DNA from 2 places in the Bradyrhizobium sp. 147 genome. Region 1 is predicted to be linked to the other one. Evidence: predicted binding sites of a transcription regulator. Region 1 holds the regulator's gene; the other holds the start of a gene.
What was found. The regulator PhoB, encoded in region 1, activates phosphate uptake and scavenging genes when phosphate is short. The targets are predictions, from matches to a motif close to TGTCATNNANCTGTCAT.

Region 1 (9,167 bases):
AACGCCGAATCCGTAGTCTTGCGGTGCCGATCTTGCAGGGTTTTCACCACGGAACATGTGGAAGCGAGTCGGCGGACTCTTGCGCGGGAGTCACGCCATATTGTAGCGTTCGGACTGTCAGATACGACATCTCGTGCAGCGGTTCTGATCCCAAGAGTCCTCATGTACCGGCGTAAACGTTCGGGCGTCAGTCACGCGCCCGGCGAGCCTTAAGGGATTCTGACGGCACGGGTTTTTCAAGGCTTAAGCATTCGCTGTGAGGCCCCAGGATGGCGGCGCGCAACGAGGGAAAGGGTGCAATGACGGTTTTGACCTGGTCCGATGATCGCGTCGAGCAGCTGAAGAAGCTCTGGGAGGCCGGACTTTCGGCCAGCCAGATCGCGGCCGAGCTCGGCAATGTGACCCGCAATGCCGTGATCGGCAAAGTGCACAGGCTTGGCCTGTCGGGCCGCGCCAAGAGCCCTTCATCGGCAGCGCCGCGGCCGCGCAAGGCGCGGCCCGCGCAGCATATGATGCGGGTGACCCGGCCGATCTCGCGCGGCAACACCGCGCTGGCGCAGGCCTTCGAGGTCGAGGTGGAGGCCGAACCGGTCACCTACGACAACGTGGTGCCGATGAGCCAGCGGCTGTCGCTGCTGGAATTGAACGAGGCGACGTGCCACTGGCCGGTCGGCGATCCCTCCAGCCCGGACTTCTTCTTCTGTGGCGGCAAGGCGCTGTCAGGCCTGCCCTACTGCGCCCAGCACTCGCGCGTCGCCTATCAGCCGGCAGCGGATCGCCGGCGGGCGGCACCGAAGCCGAGCACGCGGTGATTATTTCCTGAGATCGAGCCGGCAGCCGTCACGCGGTGACGGCGCAACAAACCCGATGTCGTCCCGGACAAGCGTAGCGCCGATCCGGGACCGATAGCCACCGCAAGCCGTGGTTACGGGGCCTCGGAGTTACCTTTTTCGCGCAACAATGGGCCCGGGTCCCGGATCGGCGCTTCGCTCCGGACAACGCTGCGCGTTGCCGGAGCTACGCTTGTCCGGGACGACGGCCGAGATTGTTGACGCAGCTGGGCCTACGTCTGCTCCGCCTTTGCAAACCGATCATCCAGCGCATAACCCGCGCCGCGGACGGTACGGATCGGGTCCTGCTCGCGGCCGAGATTGAGCAGCTTGCGCAGGCGGCCGATATGGACGTCGACGGTGCGCTCGTCGATGTAGATGTCGCGGCCCCAGACGCTGTCGAGCAGCTGCTCGCGCGAGAACACGCGACCGGGATGCTCCAGGAAAAACTCCAGCAGGCGATATTCGGTCGGGCCGAGATCGATCGGCCGGCCCGAACGCGCGACGCGGCGCTTGTCGCGATCGAGCTCGATGTCGCCATAGGCGAGCACGGTGGCGAGCCGCTCGGGGCTTGCGCGCCGCAGAAGGCCCTTCACGCGCGCGAGCAGCTCCGGCACCGAGAACGGCTTGACGATGTAGTCGTCGGCGCCGGTCGCAAGACCCCGCACCCGCTCGCTCTCCTCGCCGCGCGCGGTCAGCATGATGATCGGGAGCTGCTTGGTCTCGGGACGGGTGCGCAGCCGCCGGCACAGCTCGATGCCGGACAGTCCCGGCAGCATCCAGTCGAGCACGATCAGATCGGGGATGTGTTCCTTAAGGCGGGTGTCGGCGTCGTCGCCGCGCATCACCGTCTCCACGTCATAGCCGTCGCCTTCGAGGTTGTAACGCAGAAGCTCGGTGAGAGCTTCCTCGTCCTCAACCACCATAATGCGTGCGCCCATGTTGTCGTCGCTCCCTAGGTATTCGGTACCGTCGTGGCGAAGGTCGTCATGTCGCCCTTCGGCCGCTTGTCGGTGATCGCCTGCCCCTCGATCATGTAGAACACGGTCTCGGCGATGTTGGTGGCGTGATCACCGATCCGCTCGATGTTCTTGGCGCAGAACATCAGATGGATGCAGAACGAGATGTTGCGCGGATCCTCCATCATATAAGTGAGGAGCTCGCGAAACAGAGAGGTGCAGATGGCGTCCACTTCCTCGTCGCCCTTCCACACTGCCATCGCCGCCGGCAAATCGTGCGCGGCATAGGCATCAAGCACCGACTTGACCTGCTGCTGCACGAGGTCGGTCATGTGCTCCAGGCCGCGGAACAGTTTCAGCGGATGGAAGTCTGTCTCCAGCGCCGCAACGCGCTTGCCCATGTTCTTGGCGAGGTCGCCGATGCGCTCAAGATCGGTGGCAACGCGCATGGCGCCGACGATCTCGCGCAAATCCACCGCCATCGGCTGGCGGCGGGCGATGGTGAGCACGGCGCGCTCCTCGATGCGCTTCTGAAGCGCGTCGAGCTCGGCATCGGTGGTGACGACGCGCTGGCCGAGCGCGACGTCGCGGCGGATCAGCGCGTCGACGGAATCGACGATCATGCGCTCGGCGATGCCGCCCATCTCGGCGACGAGGCGAGTGAGCTCCTGGAGGTCGGTATCGAAGGCCTTTGCGGTATGTTCAGTACCCATGTCCCGTCTCCTCAGCCGAACCGGCCGGTGATGTAATCCTGCGTACGCCGATCGCTCGGCGACGTGAAGATCTTGCTGGTGTCATCGAACTCGATCAGCTCGCCGAGATACATGAAGGCGGTTTTATCAGAGACGCGCGCCGCCTGCTGCATATTGTGGGTGACGATCGCGATCGTGTAGTTCTCGGACAATTCCTGGATCAGCTCCTCGACCTTGGCGGTCGAGATCGGGTCGAGCGCCGAGCAGGGCTCATCGAACAAGATCACTTCGGGCCGTACCGCGACCGTGCGGGCAATGCAGAGGCGCTGCTGCTGGCCGCCGGAGAGCGACAGGCCGGACGCGTTGAGCTTGTCCTTGACCTCGTTCCACAGCGCGCCGCCGCGCAGCGCCTTCTCGACGCGGTCGTCCATCTCGGACTTCGAGATCTTCTCATAGAGGCGGATGCCGAAGGCGATGTTCTCGTAGATCGTCATCGGGAACGGCGTCGGTTTCTGGAACACCATGCCGACCCGGGCGCGCAGCAGGTTGAGGTCCAGCTTGGGATCAAGGATGTTGGTCTGGTCGAGCAACAGCTGGCCGGTGGCGCGCTGGCCTGGATAGAGATCGTACATCCGGTTGAAGATGCGCAGCAGGGTCGACTTGCCGCAGCCCGACGGGCCGATGAAGGCCGTGACGCGGTTGGTGCCGAGGGCCAGATTGATGTTCTTCAGCGCGTGGTGCTCACCGTAGTAGAAATTGAGGTTGCGCGCGGTCACCTTGGCAGGCGCCTCGGGTAGCGGCTGTGAGCCGGGATGAACGGTCGGCGCACTTACGGAAACAGACATTTCACTCATTTTGCAGTCCTCTCGGCGCCAAGGATGCGCGCGCCAATGTTCAGGGCAAGCACGGTCAGGGTAATGAGCAGCGCCCCACTCCAGGCGAGCTGCTTCCAATAGGCGTAGGGGCTCTGCACGAAGTTGTTGATGGTGACAGGCAGGTTGGCCATCGTCTTGTCGAGACCGAGGCTGAAGAACTGGTTCGATAGCGCCGTGAACAGCAGCGGCGCGGTCTCGCCGGCGACGCGCGCAGTCGCCAGCAGCACGCCGGTGATCAGGCCGGAGCGCGCGGCACGATAGGCGATCCGTTTGATCACCAGCGAACGCGGCAGGCCGAGCGCGCTGGCGGCTTCACGCAGCGGGTTCGGCACCAGCAGCAACATGTCTTCGGTCGTGCGCACCACGACCGGGATCACGATCACGGCGAGCGCCAGCGCGCCGGCGATCGCCGAGAAGCCGCGCATCGGCACCACCACCGCGCCGTAGATGAACAGGCCGATGATGATCGAAGGCGCCGAGAGCAGGATGTCGTTGATGAAGCGGATCACCGAGGTCAGCTTGTCGTTGCGGCCGTACTCGGCGAGATAGGTGCCGGCGAACAGGCCGAGCGGCGCGCCGATGCCGACGCCGATCACGGTCATGATCAGCGAGCCGACGATGGCGTTGAGCAGACCGCCCTCGTTCGATCCGGGCGGGGGCGTGTTCTCGGTGAAGACCTGGTAGTTGAGCCCGGCCAGGCCATTGTAAAGCAGCGTGATCAAAATCAACGCGAGCCAAGTGACGCCGAAGGCGGCGGCTGCGATGCAGAGACCGCGGATGACGATGTCCCAGCGGCGACGGCGCGAATAGATCGGGTTCATGGCGTCACTTTCCGGCCTTGGTTTCCAGCCGCATCAGCATCAGCCGCGCGGCGGCGAGCACGAAGAACGTCAGTACGAACAGGAGCAGGCCGAGCAGGATCAGGCCGGACTGGTGCAGGCCGTCACTCTCGGCGAATTCGGAGGCGATCGCCGCCGAGATCGTGGTGCCCGGAGCGAAGATCGACGAGGAGATGCGGAACGAGTTGCCGATGATGAAGGTCACCGCCATCGTCTCGCCGAGCGCGCGACCTAGCGCCAGCATGACGCCGCCGATGATGCCGATGCGGGTGTAGGGGATCACCACGCTGCGGACGACTTCCCAGGTGGTGCAGCCGACGCCGTAGGCGGCTTCCTTCAGCACCGGCGGCACCGTCTTGAACACGTCGACCGAGATCGAGGTGATGAAGGGCAGCACCATGATGGCGAGGATCAGCGCGGCATTGAACAGGCTGAGATACGACGGCGGACCTGCGAAGATCGCCCCCAGCACGGGGACGCCGTCGAAGACCCGTATCATGAAGGGCTGGAAGGTGTTGGCCAGGAACGGGCCCAGCACGAAGAAGCCCCACATGCCGTAGATGATCGAGGGAATGCCGGCGAGCAGCTCGATCGCCATGCCGATCGGGCGGCGCAGCCATTGCGGGCAAAGCTCGGTGAGGAAGATCGCAATACCGAGACCGACCGGAATGGCGATCAGCATCGCGATGAAGGAGGTGACGAGCGTGCCATACATCGGCCCGAGCGCGCCGAGCACGGGCGGATCGGCCGACGGCGCCCAGCGCTGCGTCCACAGGAACGAGAGGCCGTATTCCTTCATCGCGGGGAAGGCGCCGACGATCAGCGAAATGATGATGCCGCCGAGGATCAGCAGCACCGAGATCGCGGAAAGTCGCGTGATCCAGTAGAAGGTGACGTCGCCGAGCTTGAACGCGCTCAAGGCCTTGGCGCGGTCATATGGTCCGGCGTCGTCGATTACATCGCGCTGAACGGCCATCTCTGCCACGCCGATCCCCTGTACCCAGATTTATAGACGCTTGTTGCCGGTCCCGCGCCCCCGACACAGCACGACGCTGATCGGGGCCCGGTTGTTGTCCCGGCGCTGCGCAGCAGCGTTTCACGCTGCTGCGCGTCCGGGACATGAGAGCCGTTCGCCTCAGCTCTTGATCTCGGCGGCCCAGGTCTTCTCGATCAGCTGGACGACGCTGTCCGGCATCGGGATGTAGTCGAGTTCTTCAGCCGCCTTGCCACCGTTCTTGAACGCCCAGCGGAAGAACTTGATGGCTTCCTGGGAGGCGGCCTTGTCGGTCGCAGACTTGTGCATCAGGATGAACGTCGCCGCAGTGATCGGCCAGGACTTCTCGCCCGGCTGGTCGGTCAGGATGACGTAATAGCCAGGAGCCTTGGCCCAGTCGGCGTTGGAGGCGGCGGCCTGGAAGGCCTCGACGGTCGGCTGCACCGGCTTGCCGGCCTTGTTGACGAGACCGGTGTAGGTCAGCTTGTTCTGCTTGGCATAGGCGTACTCGACATAGCCGATCGAGTTCTTGGTCTGGCTGATGTTGCCCGACACGCCTTCGTTGCCCTTGGCGCCGACGCCGACCGGCCACTCCACTGCGGTGCCTTCGCCGACCTTGCTCTTCCAGTCCGCGCTGGCCTTGGAGAGATAGTTGGTGAAGTTGAAGGTGGTGCCCGAACCGTCGGAACGGCGGACCACGGTGATCGCCTCCGCGGGCAGCTTCACGTTCGGGTTGAGCTTTTTGATCGCGGCGTCGTCCCATTTGGTGATCTTGCCGAGATAGATGTTGGCCAGCGTCTCGCCGTCGAACACCAGCTCGCCGGGCTTCACGCCCTCGAGGTTGACGACGGGGACGATGGCGCCCATCACCATCGGCCACTGCACGAGGCCGTCCTTCTCGAGCTGCTCGGCCTTGAGCGGCGCGTCGCTGGCGCCGAAGGTCACGGTCTTCGCCAGGATCTGCTTGATACCGCCGCCGGAGCCGATCGACTGGTAATTCAGACCGTTGCCGGTCTCCTTCTTGTAGGCATCAGCCCACTTCGAATAGATCGGGAACGGGAACGTCGCACCGGCACCCGTGATATCGGCAGCAAAGGCCGCCGTCGCCGAGGCGGCGACCAAGCCGGCCGCGACGATCGTTTTGAGGAAATTCATGCTGGTCTCCATACAGGGGAGCGAAGCGCCATCCGCGCCCGATCGCGCTCCCCGCGCCGCCCCTTTAGGAGCGGTCGGCTGTGCTTTTACGAAGGTTTCGTGACAGCTGGATGACACCCTCAAGCGATTGGAATCGCTTGATTTTTACGTCGCAACCGAAGTCCTAGTCTGGGGAAAACAGGCTGTAAAAGTGGCGCCCTGCCGGGGGACGCTTTCGATCAGAAGCCGGCCGCGATGACGGTTAAGAATATGTTTCACCAGCGATAATCCGAGCCCGGTTCCGCCCTGCGCGCGGCTGTCGCCGACGTCGACCCGATAGAAGCGCTCGGTCAGCCGGGGCAGGTGCTCCGGTGCGATGCCGGGGCCGAAATCCCGGACCATGACGCGGATTTCCTGAGCCCCATCAGTGACCGCGCTTGAGGTCAGCGACACAATGACGCGTCCGCCCGATGCGCCGTATTTGAGCGCGTTCTCGATCAGGTTCTCGAACAGGCGGAGCAGCTCCTCGCGGTCGCCCGCGATCATCACGGCGGCTTCCGGCAGATGGGTCTCGACATCGACCTGACGCTCCCGCGCCAGCGGTTCGAGCCCGTCCGCGACTTGGCGGATGATCGGCAAGAGGTCGATCAGGGTGTCGGGGCGGACATGGGCCGACAGCTCGACCCGCGACAGCGACAGCAAATCGTCAATCAGGCGCGCCATGCGGGTGGCCTGGTTGTGCATGATGCCGAGGAAGCGCTCGCGCGCCTTTGGATCGTCCTTGGCCTGGCCCTGGAGTGTGTCGATGAAGCCCGACAGTGCGGCGAGCGGGGTGCGCAGCTCGTGGCTGGCATTGGCGACGAAATCGGCCCGCATCTCCTCGACGCGCCGCAGCGGCGTCTGGTCGTGGAAGGTCATCAGCATGCACTTGTCGGCGCCGCCGAAGGTGGTCGGCACCGGCACCGGCGTGATCATGAGCTCCATCCAGCGATCGACCGGAACATGATCGAGATAGGTCGCGCGCCGCGGCTCGGTGGTCGCGATCGCCTCGCGCAAGGCCGTGATAATCTCCGGCGAGCGCAGCGCGAATTGGGCAAGCTCGTTCCTGCGCAGCGCCGGCGCGAGCTGGGCGGCGGCGGCATTGAGGTGGATGACGCGGCCGGCGCGGTCGAGCAGCACCGCAGGATCCGGCATGCCGGCGACGACTGCGGCCACCGCCGCGCTCTCGACCGGATTGATGCGCCTGACGTCGTCGCGCGAGGCGGCGGGATCGTGCAGGCGCCAGGGAATCAGCGCCGCGGCTGCAATGCAGAGGAATACGATGGCAGCGTGCAGCACCGACAATTCGCCGAGCGAAACCACGACGGACAGCGCCAGCGCCGCGGCGATCAGGACGATGGTCGAGTGTCGCAGCCGGTCGGACCAGGGCTGGCTGGAGGGAGAAGATGGGGCGTCGATCGCCATCGGGGAGGGCTTCTCCTAAAAGGCCTGCGCCGGTCAGGCGCCGCTGTCGCTGCGCTCTCTCACATAGGCGGCCTCACGCGCCGGTCCGGGGTCGAGCTTGAGCGCCGCCTGCTGCAAGCGCTTCGAACGTGCGCCGATTATAACTTCGCGAAACGTCAGCAAGATTACAGATATGACGAAGGGGGACAGATAATAGAGGACGCGGAACAGGAGCATCCCACCCAGAAGCTCCTCCCGGTCCATCTGCCAGAGGCCGACCAGCATGGCGGCGTCGAACACGCCAAGACCTCCGGGTGAATGGCTGGCAAAGCCGAGCAGTGTCGCCGAGACGAAGATCACTGCGACCACGACGAAGCCGAGATTGGGCTCGTCCGGGACCAGCACGTACATCGCGAGCGCGCAGAAACCGAGATCGACAATGCCGATCGCGATCTGGAGCAGCGTCAGCGGGCCGCCCGGCAGCACCACGGTCCAAGGCCCGCGGCCGACCACCCGCGGCTGGGTCCAGACCCAGACCACATAGGCGACCAGCCCCACGATGATCATCAGCGCCAGCGTCCGGTTCAGCCAGGCCGGCAGCTGGTCGATCGCGGCGGCGGCCTCCGGATGGTAGGAGATGCCGAGGCCGAGCACGGCGGCATTGCCGAGCCAGAAGGTCAGGCCGGCGAGGAAGCAGATCTTGGCGACGTCGATCGCGTTCAGCCCATAGGCCGAATAGATGCGGTAGCGCACCGCACCGCCAGTGAAGACGCTGGCGCCGACATTGTGGCCGATCGAATAGCTGGTGAAGGCGGCAAGCGCGTTAATCCGGTAGGGCACGTGGGCGTGCCCGATCGCCCGCGTGGCGAACATGTCGTAGAAGGTCAGGGTGAAATAGCCCGCGGCCACGAACAGCGCCGCCATCGCAATCTGGCTCGGCTCGGTGCTTTTGATCGCCTCGATGACCTCGTTGCGATCGATGCCTCGCAGCATGTGGTAGAGCACATAGCAAGCGATGCCGATGACCGCGACGCTGATCGCAACTCCAAGCTTATGCAGGACTTGCTTCTGGCGCAGAAACGTCATCGCCCTGCGGATGGCTTCCAGCATCTAGACCTCGAACAACGCTTCAGCGGCCAGGGTGGCCGGCGGACAGGCGGACGACGCACGGGCACTCGACGAAGCCTCGCCGCCGGCTCCGGCATCGCGCATGCCCCCTGCCCCTCCACTAGCGCGTTTTCGGACGAAGTGGAATTCGCCAATTCGAACAAAAACACGTGCCTTCAATGTTTTAGGCAGGTTGGGGGCTCCTGATGCAAGGTTTGGCGCTTTCGGCGGCAAGGCTTAATGCGAATCTCCTTGGCAATCCTGCGCAGACGCCATGAAGTTTTGATGATTTCA
Region 2 (9,167 bases), on a different contig from region 1:
ATCCTGGAGCACCAGCACGCCGAGGGTGATACGCCCTGGCAGCGTGTCGAGCTCGCGCTTCTCGTAGAGCACCTTGACGATGATGACGGTGCTCGACAACGCGCAGGCGACACAGAGATAGACAGCATCGAAATGCCCGCTGCCGAGGGACAAGCCAATGCCGACGAAGAACAGGACCCCGAGCAGGCAGCCCCCGAGCAGCTGGCCGGCTGCCGCGAACAGGATCACCTTTCCCGCCCGCACGATCTTCTTCAGGTCGATCTCCAGCCCGATCATGAACAGCATGAAAATCAGGCCGAGCTCGGAGATGACGCTGATCGATTCCTGCGATTTGACCCAGCCGGCGCCGAATGGACCTATGCAGAAACCGGCGATAAGGTAGGCCAGGATCAGGGGCTGCCGGGAGAAATGGGCGAGCAGGCCCAGCATCCAGGCAAACAGAATACAGAGAGTGATGTCGCGAATGAGCTCGTGCATGCCAAATTGGTCCGTTTTGCCGCACCCTAGAGATGGGTCGCGGTGCGGCAAGCGAGCAATTCGTCACATGCGCGAAGGGCTCTTCGCAGCAATGCTGCTATGCCCCCTCGCCTATGCCGTGCCCACCGCCGCGCAATCGAAAATCAGTATCGAACAAAGCTTTGCCGATTCGCTCACCGCGCTGCCGAAGGACGAACTCGCCGTATCCGGCGGGTTCTACGTGCCCGCCTATTCCAGCGTCGCGATGAGCCAGGGCAAGCTGCGTGTCGACTTCTCGGTGACGCTGAGCGTGCACAACGCCTCCGAGACCCAGCCGCTGGTGGTCAAACGCATCGCCTATTTCGACACCGCAGGCAAGCAGGTCGAGAGCTATCTGAAGGCGCCGGTCGCCTTGAGACCGCTCGCCACCGTCTCGATCTTCATTCCGACCGACGACGTACGGGGCGGGACTGGAGCCAATTTTCTCGTCGACTGGGCCGCGCCAAGCGAGATCGCCGAGCCCGTGGTCGAAGCCTTGATGGTTGGCGGCGTCGCCAATGCGCATTACGCTTTCATCAGCCAGGGACGTCCGACCCGGACGGCCGGCAAGAAGTAAGAGAGGCCGGTGCACGCCGACCGCCCCAACAAGAACAAGACGAGGAACGCCCATGACGTCCAGCTTCGATTTCGCACCCCTGTTTCCCGCGGGGCTGCCGGCCCCCTCCGCGCGCTGGACGGGCCTTGCCAAATACAGCTTCGTCGGCGGCAACAACGACTCCGAACAGGTGCCGCTCGAGGGCCTGATCGAGGCGACAAACCTGGCACTACAGCGCGAGGGCCGCTCGCTCGCCACCTATGGGCTGGCGCATGGACCTCAGGGGTATTTGCCCTTGCGCGAATTCCTGGTGACCAAGCTCAAGCGCGATGCCGGCATCACCTGCACGGTCGACGACCTCCTGATCGTCTCCGGCTCGCTTCAGGCGCTCGATCTCGTCAACGCCACGCTGCTAGCGCGCGGCGACACCGTCATTTTCGAGCAGGAGAGCTATCAGGGCTCGCTGACCCGCCTGGCGCGGCTCGGCGTCAACGTGGTGGGCATCCCCCTCGACAAGGACGGCATGCGCATGGACGTGCTGGCCTCCACTCTCGCCGATCTGAAGAGCCGCGGCATCCGGCCGAAATACATCTACACGATTCCGACCGTGCAGAACCCGACCGGCAGCATCATGCCAGAGAGCCGACGCGCCGAGCTGCTGCGCCTGTCATCCGAATACGGCGTGCCGATCTTCGAAGACGATTGCTATGCGGACCTCGTCTGGTCCGGGCAGCGGCCGCCGGCGATCCATGCGATGAGCCGAAACGGCGGCGTGATCCATATCGGCTCGTTCTCGAAATCGATCGCGCCGGCGCTGCGCGTCGGCTTCGTCGTAGCACCCTGGGATGTGATGTCGCGGATGCTGGCGCTGAAGACGGATGCCGGCTCGGGCGCGCTGGAGCAGATGGTGCTCGCGACCTATTGCAAGCCGCACTTCGCGAGCCATGTGCCGGCACTGACGAAAGCGTTGCGCACCAAGCTCGATACGTTGATGGAGGCCCTCAACGAGCAGTTCGGGACGGCGGCCGAGTTCGATGAGCCCAAGGGCGGCATCTTCCTCTGGGTGAAACTGCCCGACCAGGTCGATACGCTCAAACTGTATCAAGCCGCGCTTGCCGCCGGTGTCTCGATCAATCCGGGGCCGGAATGGTCGACCAACAAGAACCATTCCAGCTCACGACTGAGGCTCTGCTTTGCGAGCCCTACGCATCAGCAGATCCGTGAGGGCGTCGCCGTACTGGCCGAGGTTTGCCGCAAGGAATTTGGCGTGCCGGCCCGCAGTGCCAATATCGAGAAGAGGGCCTGATACCAAGCCAGCTGGGGCTGGCTGCCGCGGATGCGGAGGCTAGCCGCAGCAAGAGGACCACCGAGATGTTGCTCTTACCGGCCTCGATCTGGACGACGTAACGCTCAAAAATCCCTTCGCCCGCAAAATTGACGACTTGATTCAGCAGTGGTCTATCCACGTTCGCCTCCGGAAAGTGCATCCTACCCGGAAGCGGCCGGCCTCATTGACGCGGATCCGATTCGCGCGCGATCGGCAGCCAGCGTGGGCGGCCGTGAGCGGGATGCTGTACTTTGAAATTCTTCGAGGCGGGGCTTGCCAGGACATGACGCGTTGCTTGAGCCGCTGGATCGCGGCTGCGCTGCCGTGGGTCGCACTCGTGTCCGCGGCGCATGCCGAGACGCTTGCGGTAAGGGTCGAACAATGGGGCCTGCTCGGCTCTTGGGCGGTCGACTGCGCGGCTCGGCCCGACCGCGACAAGGGCGCACGGTTGACTTACGAGATCACGAAGGACGGCCGGGTGATGTACCGGCGCAATTTCGGCGACGCCAGGGACGAGAACGAGGTGGTCTCCGCCACGGTCGATGCCGAAGGCCTGCTCAATGTGATGGTGTTCTTCCCCTCGCTCCATCAGACGCGCGAATTCGGACTCCTCTTGCAGGAGGATGGCAGCCTGCGCGCGATCTACAATCGCAGCGAGCGCGGCGAGTACACGATCAGAGACGGCAAATACGTCGCGACCGGCGCGCCAACACCGGCGCAGCAACGCTGTGATTAACAGCCGTTCAGAATTCTCCCGCCGTTCCTCCGGAACGTTCGCGTGCATGTACGGTTTAGATGTGCATTCGATTGGAGGAGGACATCATGAAGAAGCGTGGTTATGTGGTTGCAGCTCTCGGCGCGCTCGTGATCGCAGGGCCGACTCTGGCGAGCGCCGAGACGGTGGTGATCAAGCGCGGTCATCATCATCACGGCCCGTACGCTGCCCGCGCCGAATACGGCATGCATCGTGACCACGGCTGGCATCGCGGCTGGCACCATCGCGGCGACAAGGTCGTCGTAATCAAGCGCAGTCATCGCCACCATCACTGGGACTAAAGCGCAACGCAGCATGGAGATGGCCCCTCGCGGGGCCATTTTCTGCGCGTTCGAAAGCACTCGGGGCTAATCCCACGCCGGCGCAAAGCCGGGATTGACGCAGCGCCTGTCCTTCGGCAGTGCGGCGATCTTGTTGCGGTCGGCATCGTCGAGCGTGATCTTCAGGGCATCGAGATTGGCCTGCTGGCTCTCGCGCCGCGACGCCTTCGGGATCGCCACGACGCCGTCTTGATCGAGCAACCATTTCAGCGCCACTTGAGCCGCGGTCGCGTTGTGCTTAACGCCGATCTCGCTCAGCACCGGATCTGTTGCGAAGCGCCCCTGCGCCAGCGGACAATAGGCGACCAGCGGAATCCTCCTGGCACTGAGATAGGCCAACACCTTCGATTGATCGAGCATGGCGTGATATTCGACCTGGTTGCAGGCGATTGGCGCCTTGATGTCCTCGACGGCAATCTTGAGCAGCGCGGTGGTAAAGTTCGCAACGCCGATCGCCCGCGTCCGCCCCTCCTCCTTGAGCTTCATCAGGGTCTCGAACACCGCGCCCCAATTGGCGATTTTCGACGGCCAGTGCACGAGATAGAGGTCGACATGGTCGAGCCTGAGCTTCTTTAGGCTGGCATCGAAAGCGCGACGGATCGCCTCCGGCGCCAGATTCTCGTGCCAGACCTTTGTGGTGATGTGCAGTTCGCCGCGCGGCAGGCGGGAAGCGGCGATGGCCGAGCCGATCGACTCCTCATTGGCGTACATCTCGGCGGTGTCGATGTGGCGATAGCCAATCGACAGGGCGCTCTCGACCGCGGCCCGGCAGGCATCGCCCTGCATGCGGAAGGTGCCGAGGCCGAGCTTGGGCATGCTAATGCCCTGTGTCTGCAGATGGTGCATGAAACAGGCTCCTGACGTAGTTCATCGCGCCAGACGCGCGGTGACAGACTCTTCGGTGATGGAAAGGAAGTGGCAGGAGCAGCGACCATAGCGCGGGAGACGCCGGGCGGCCAATCAAGATCGAGTTAATGGCCTACGAATGCTGAGCCACGACGGCCGGTCGTGCCTGCTGCTGCGGCTGGATATCGACTGACCAGAGATCGCGGTTATCGACGTCCTTCAAGGTCACTCTCATCACACCGCTGCGGCCGTCGATGTCGACCCGGCCGAAGAACTGCAAGCCGAAGCACGGCGCCAGATTCTCGCCCTGCGCAGCGCTACAGCCGTGCTGGTACATTGCGACCGGACCAAACGTGTCATCGAGTTCGCCCGGGCTCCAGGTGCCGGCATGCAGCGGGCCGGAGACGAACTCCCAGAACGGATCGAAGTCCTGGAATTGCGCCTTGTTGGGATCGTAATAGTGCGCGGCGGTGTAGTGCATGTCGGCAGTGAGCCAGACGATGTTGCGGATTCCGGCGCGCTTGATGAACGCCAGCAGATCGGCGATCTCGTGCTCACGCCGGTCGGGCGGCCCATTGCCGAGCGCAACGGCGTCCAGGCTGATCAGGCCGATCGGCAAATCGGCCGCAATCACCTTCCAGGTCGCGCGTGAGGCAGCGAGCTCGCGCTTCAACCAGGCGAGCTGCTCGGTGCCGACGATCCAGCCGCGATGGTCGCATCCCTTGTTCCAGGTGCCATCGCGATAGCTACGCATGTCGATCATGAAAACGTCGAGCAGCGGGCCGTAAGCGATCTTGCGATAGACCCGACCCTGCCGCGCGCCAACGTCGCGGATCGGCACGAAATCGAAGAAGGCGCGGCGGGCGCGCGCGACCAAGAGCGGCGTGCCGTCGTCCTCGTAACCGGCGGCGTCGTAGCTGCCGGTCGGCGACCAGTCGTTGGTGACCTCGTGATCATCCCACTGCGCCAACATCGGCACCTCGGCATGGAAGGCGCGAAAGTGTTCGTCGAGGTGGTTGTATTTGTAATTGCCGCGGAACTGCGCCAGCGTGTGCGCGACCTCGGATTTTTCCTCAGTGACGATGTTGCGCCAAATTCCGCCGTTCGGCAGGTTTTGTTCGGCAGGAATCGTGCAGTCTGCATAGATGTGGTCGCCGGAATGGATGAAGAAATCCGGGCGGTTGTCGAGCATGGTGCGATAGCTGCGATATCCGCCGCGCGAGACGTCGATGCCCCAGCCCTGCCCCGCGGTGTCGCCGGACCACAGGAACGAGATCGACTGGCCCGCAGCCGGCGCGGTGCGGAAATGGCCGACGCGGCTTTCGCCGGCAATCCCGGTCGCGGCGTCGTCTAAGCGGACGCGGTAGAAGATGTCCTGCCCGGGAGGCAGATCGTTCAGCAGTAGTTTTGAGGTGAAATCGGCCTCGGGCAGCGCATCGCCGGAGGCCGACGCGACGATCGCCTTGAAGCTCTCGAGGGTCGAGCACTCCACCCGCATCCGCGCCGCTCGGTCGGCACGCGCCCAGATCACGGCGGAGGCTCCAGAGACATCGCCGGACTGGATGCCGCTCGTGATCTGCGGACGGTCGGCAGCGCGACTGAGATGCGGCTTTGCGAGCGTCCCAAGCGAGGCGACGGCGAGACTGGAGGTTGAATGGACCAAAAATTGCCGCCGGGTCCATGCCCGCGCGGCGCGGAGCGTTGCCATTCAGGAAACCTTCGTCGAATCGCAACGGAAGGTGCCTGCGCTCCTTGACTCTATCCTTACGGTTTCTTGACTTCGCGCCTACGATTTTACGACGCGCGGATGACGGTTTCGACTGGCAAGCGTAACCACGGTGCAGGTGCGCTTCCTCGCCCGCTTGCGGCGGCGAGGTGAAGAGGCAGCAGCGCTGCGACTAACGCTTCCAATTGCAGATGCCGCCGGAGCGGCATGGCCAAGTCTGGATACGCGTGTCCAGCGCCTGTGCGTCGAGCGGATTGCCGTGGCGATGCGAGAGTTTGGTGCGGGCCGTACCGCGCGGCTGAACGCTCCGGCCATGGCCGACCTTGGGCTCGGCCACTTGCACGCGTTCGGCGGCAACCTTCTTCGGCACGTGGATCGGCTCGGCGCGCGCCTGCGCCTCGTTGCCGCCGCGTGCCTCCAAAGCGACCGGCGCGAACTGCGTCTCAGGACCAAGCCGCTTCGGCGACAGCACGGCCTTGGACAGATCGAGACCCAGATATTCGTCAGGCTTGTAGTCGTCAGCACTCGCGAGGCCCGCCGCTGCGAGCACGAGCGCCATCGCAATTGCAAAGGGAACGCTTTTCAGGACCACGAGCACCTCCTGAAATTGATGAAGGGGTAATTTACCCCTATTTAGGAGGCGCCACGCGCAATTCCAGCGGCCAATTGCCGCCGTGGTTAAGAAGTTTGGCGGAGTCAGGCGACTTTTCGCGTCGTCTCCGTCCCATCCAGGAACCCGATCAGGCGGCTGCGGATGATGGTTTCCGCCTCACTCATGATGCGGTCGACGAGCTCCTTGCAGGAGGGAATGTCGTGGATGAGGCCTGCGACCATGCCGCAGCTCCAGGCGCCCGCGTCCATCTGACCGTCCAGCATGATCCTGGGATAGACACCCGCGACCTGGTCGTGAATGTCGTCGATGGTGAGCTTGGTGCCCTTCTCGCGCTCGATCTCGAGCAGGCGGTCGACATTGGCGTTCTTCAGGACGCGCTCGGTATTGCGCAGCGCCCGCATGATCAGGCGGGTGTCGAGTTCGGTGGCGGCGACCAGCGCGTTCTTGACGTTCTGATGCACCGGCGCTTCCTTGGTGGCGATGAAGCGAGTGCCCATGTTCATGCCGGCTGCGCCGAGTGACAACGCCGCGACCAGGCTGCGCCCGTCGGCCATGCCCCCGGAGGCGACGAAGGGAATCTTCAACTCTTCCGCCGCGCGCGGCAGCAGGATCATGTTGGGAACGTCGTCCTCGCCGGGATGGCCGCCGCATTCAAAGCCGTCGACGCTGACGGCGTCGCAGCCGATCCGCTCCGCCTTCAGGGAGTGGCGCACCGAGGTGCATTTGTGGATGACCTTGATGCCGGCCGCCTTCAGCGCCGGCATGTATGCTTCCGGGCTGCGGCCCGCTGTCTCCACCGCTTTGATGCCACCTTCGACGATGGCCGCGATGTATTCCGGATAAGGCGGCGCCGAGAAGGTCGGCAGGAAGGTGAGATTCACGCCGAACGGCTTGTCCGTCATGTCGCGGCAGCGCGCGATCTCCTTGGCCAGCAGCTCGGGCGTCTTCTGCGTAAGCCCGGTGATGATGCCGAGCCCGCCGGCATTGGAGACGGCGGCGGCCAGCTCGGCAAAGCCGACGAAATGCATGCCGCCCTGGATGATCGGGTGCTCGATGCCGAACAGTTCGGTGATCGCGGTCTTCACGTCAGTTTCCTCCCAGGGCTTTGCTTGATGTCAGGTTCAGTCTAGCCGCAGTCTCGTGCCGCGGTCACCCCTTCTCTCTGAACGGGAGAGCCCGTCAGTGCCCCCGCGCCGGCGCGCTCAAATCGATCCTGCGGAGCACGGCTGCGGTGGGGATCATCAGCAGGGCGATAATCGCAAGCGTCCAGAACACGTCGATATAGGCGAGGAGGTCGACCTGCTGCTGCAAGGTCTTGCCAACCCATGCGACCGCCTGCGACGCGGCATCGCTTGCATTGGAGCCCTGCGCTTGGAAGTAACGTGTCATGGCGTCGATGGTCTGCTGGTAGCCGAGATCGGACGGCGCTGCGTGCTCGATCAGGCGGCTCTGGTGGAATTGCTGGCGCTGCGCCAGAATGGTCTGCGCCAGCGCGACACCCATGGAGCCGCCGATATTGCGGGCGACATTGATCAGCGCCGAGGCCTGGTTGGTCCTGTCCGGCGGGATGCCGTCATAGGACGCGGTCGTCACCGGCAGGAACAGGAAGGGGAGACCGAGCGCAAGGAAGATGCGCGACAGCGCAGCGTAGCCGTAGGTGATGTCGCCGGTCAGCCCGGTGAGATGCCACATCGAGAACGCGACGATGGCGGCACCACACATGATGAGATATTTCGGCTGCACGATGCCGACGAGGCGGCCAACCACCGGCATCAGCACCAGCGTCGCGACGCCGCCGGGCGACAACGCGAGACCGGCCAGCATCGCGGTGTAGTTCAGCTCGGTCTGGAGCAGTTGCGGCAGGAGCTGCGTCGTCGAGATCAGCACCGCGCCGGTGCCGAGCATGACGAGGAAGCAGGCGGCGAACTGACGGCGGCCAAGCAGGCGAAGGTCGACGATGGGCTGCTCCCGCGTCAGCTCCCAGGGAATGAGCGAGAGCAGCGAGACGGCCGCGAGCACCGCGAAGACGACGATCATGTTCGATCCGAACCAGTCATTGCGCTGGCCTTCGTCGAGCACGAATTCGAGCGAGCCGAGCCCGATCGCAACGAGGGCGAAACCGACATAGTCGACGCGCAGACCCTTGCTGAGCAGCTTCTCCCTCTCCTCCTCTGCGCCCGACGGCTCTTTGACCAGCGTGCCGACCAGGAACAACGACAGCAATCCCATGGGAACGTTGATCAGGAACACCCAGTGCCAAGTATACGTATCGGTAATCCAGCCGCCGAGCGTCGGCCCGATCACTGGCGCGACCACGACGGCGACGCCGTAGATGGCAAAGGCCTGGCCACGCTTATGCGGTGGGAAGGAATCGGCGAGGATCGCCTGCTCGCTGGTCGCCATGCCGCCGCCACCAAGGCCTTGCAAGATCCGGAACAGTACCAGCGATTGCAAATTCCAGGCGAAGCCGCACAGGAGCGACGCGATCGAGAACGTCGCGACGCACATC

Region 2: a site for PhoB is predicted at 6,116-6,132, ahead of IVA87_RS06485 (alkaline phosphatase D family protein). Genes of this name have one in related genera too.

The regions. Positions count from the first base shown of each region.
Region 1 covers NZ_JADPKL010000005.1:55,782-64,948, forward strand. The annotation lists gene IVA87_RS00965 (GcrA family cell cycle regulator) at 300-812, shown strand; gene phoB (phosphate regulon transcriptional regulator PhoB) at 1,064-1,771, opposite strand; gene phoU (phosphate signaling complex protein PhoU) at 1,786-2,502, opposite strand; gene pstB (phosphate ABC transporter ATP-binding protein PstB) at 2,514-3,335, opposite strand; gene pstA (phosphate ABC transporter permease PstA) at 3,332-4,177, opposite strand; gene pstC (phosphate ABC transporter permease subunit PstC) at 4,182-5,171, opposite strand; gene pstS (phosphate ABC transporter substrate-binding protein PstS) at 5,331-6,344, opposite strand; gene IVA87_RS01000 (ATP-binding protein) at 6,489-7,787, opposite strand; gene IVA87_RS01005 (lysylphosphatidylglycerol synthase domain-containing protein) at 7,821-8,876, opposite strand.
Region 2 covers NZ_JADPKL010000024.1:188,757-197,923, reverse strand. The annotation lists gene IVA87_RS06515 (cation:proton antiporter) at 1-477, opposite strand, end outside; gene IVA87_RS06510 (DUF3124 domain-containing protein) at 545-1,072, shown strand; gene IVA87_RS06505 (PLP-dependent aminotransferase family protein) at 1,125-2,357, shown strand; gene IVA87_RS06500 (hypothetical protein) at 2,662-3,114, shown strand; gene IVA87_RS06495 (hypothetical protein) at 3,201-3,434, shown strand; gene IVA87_RS06490 (aldo/keto reductase) at 3,501-4,319, opposite strand; gene IVA87_RS06485 (alkaline phosphatase D family protein) at 4,453-6,027, opposite strand; gene IVA87_RS06480 (hypothetical protein) at 6,218-6,637, opposite strand; gene IVA87_RS06475 (nitronate monooxygenase family protein) at 6,742-7,743, opposite strand; gene IVA87_RS06470 (DHA2 family efflux MFS transporter permease subunit) at 7,838-9,167, opposite strand, start outside.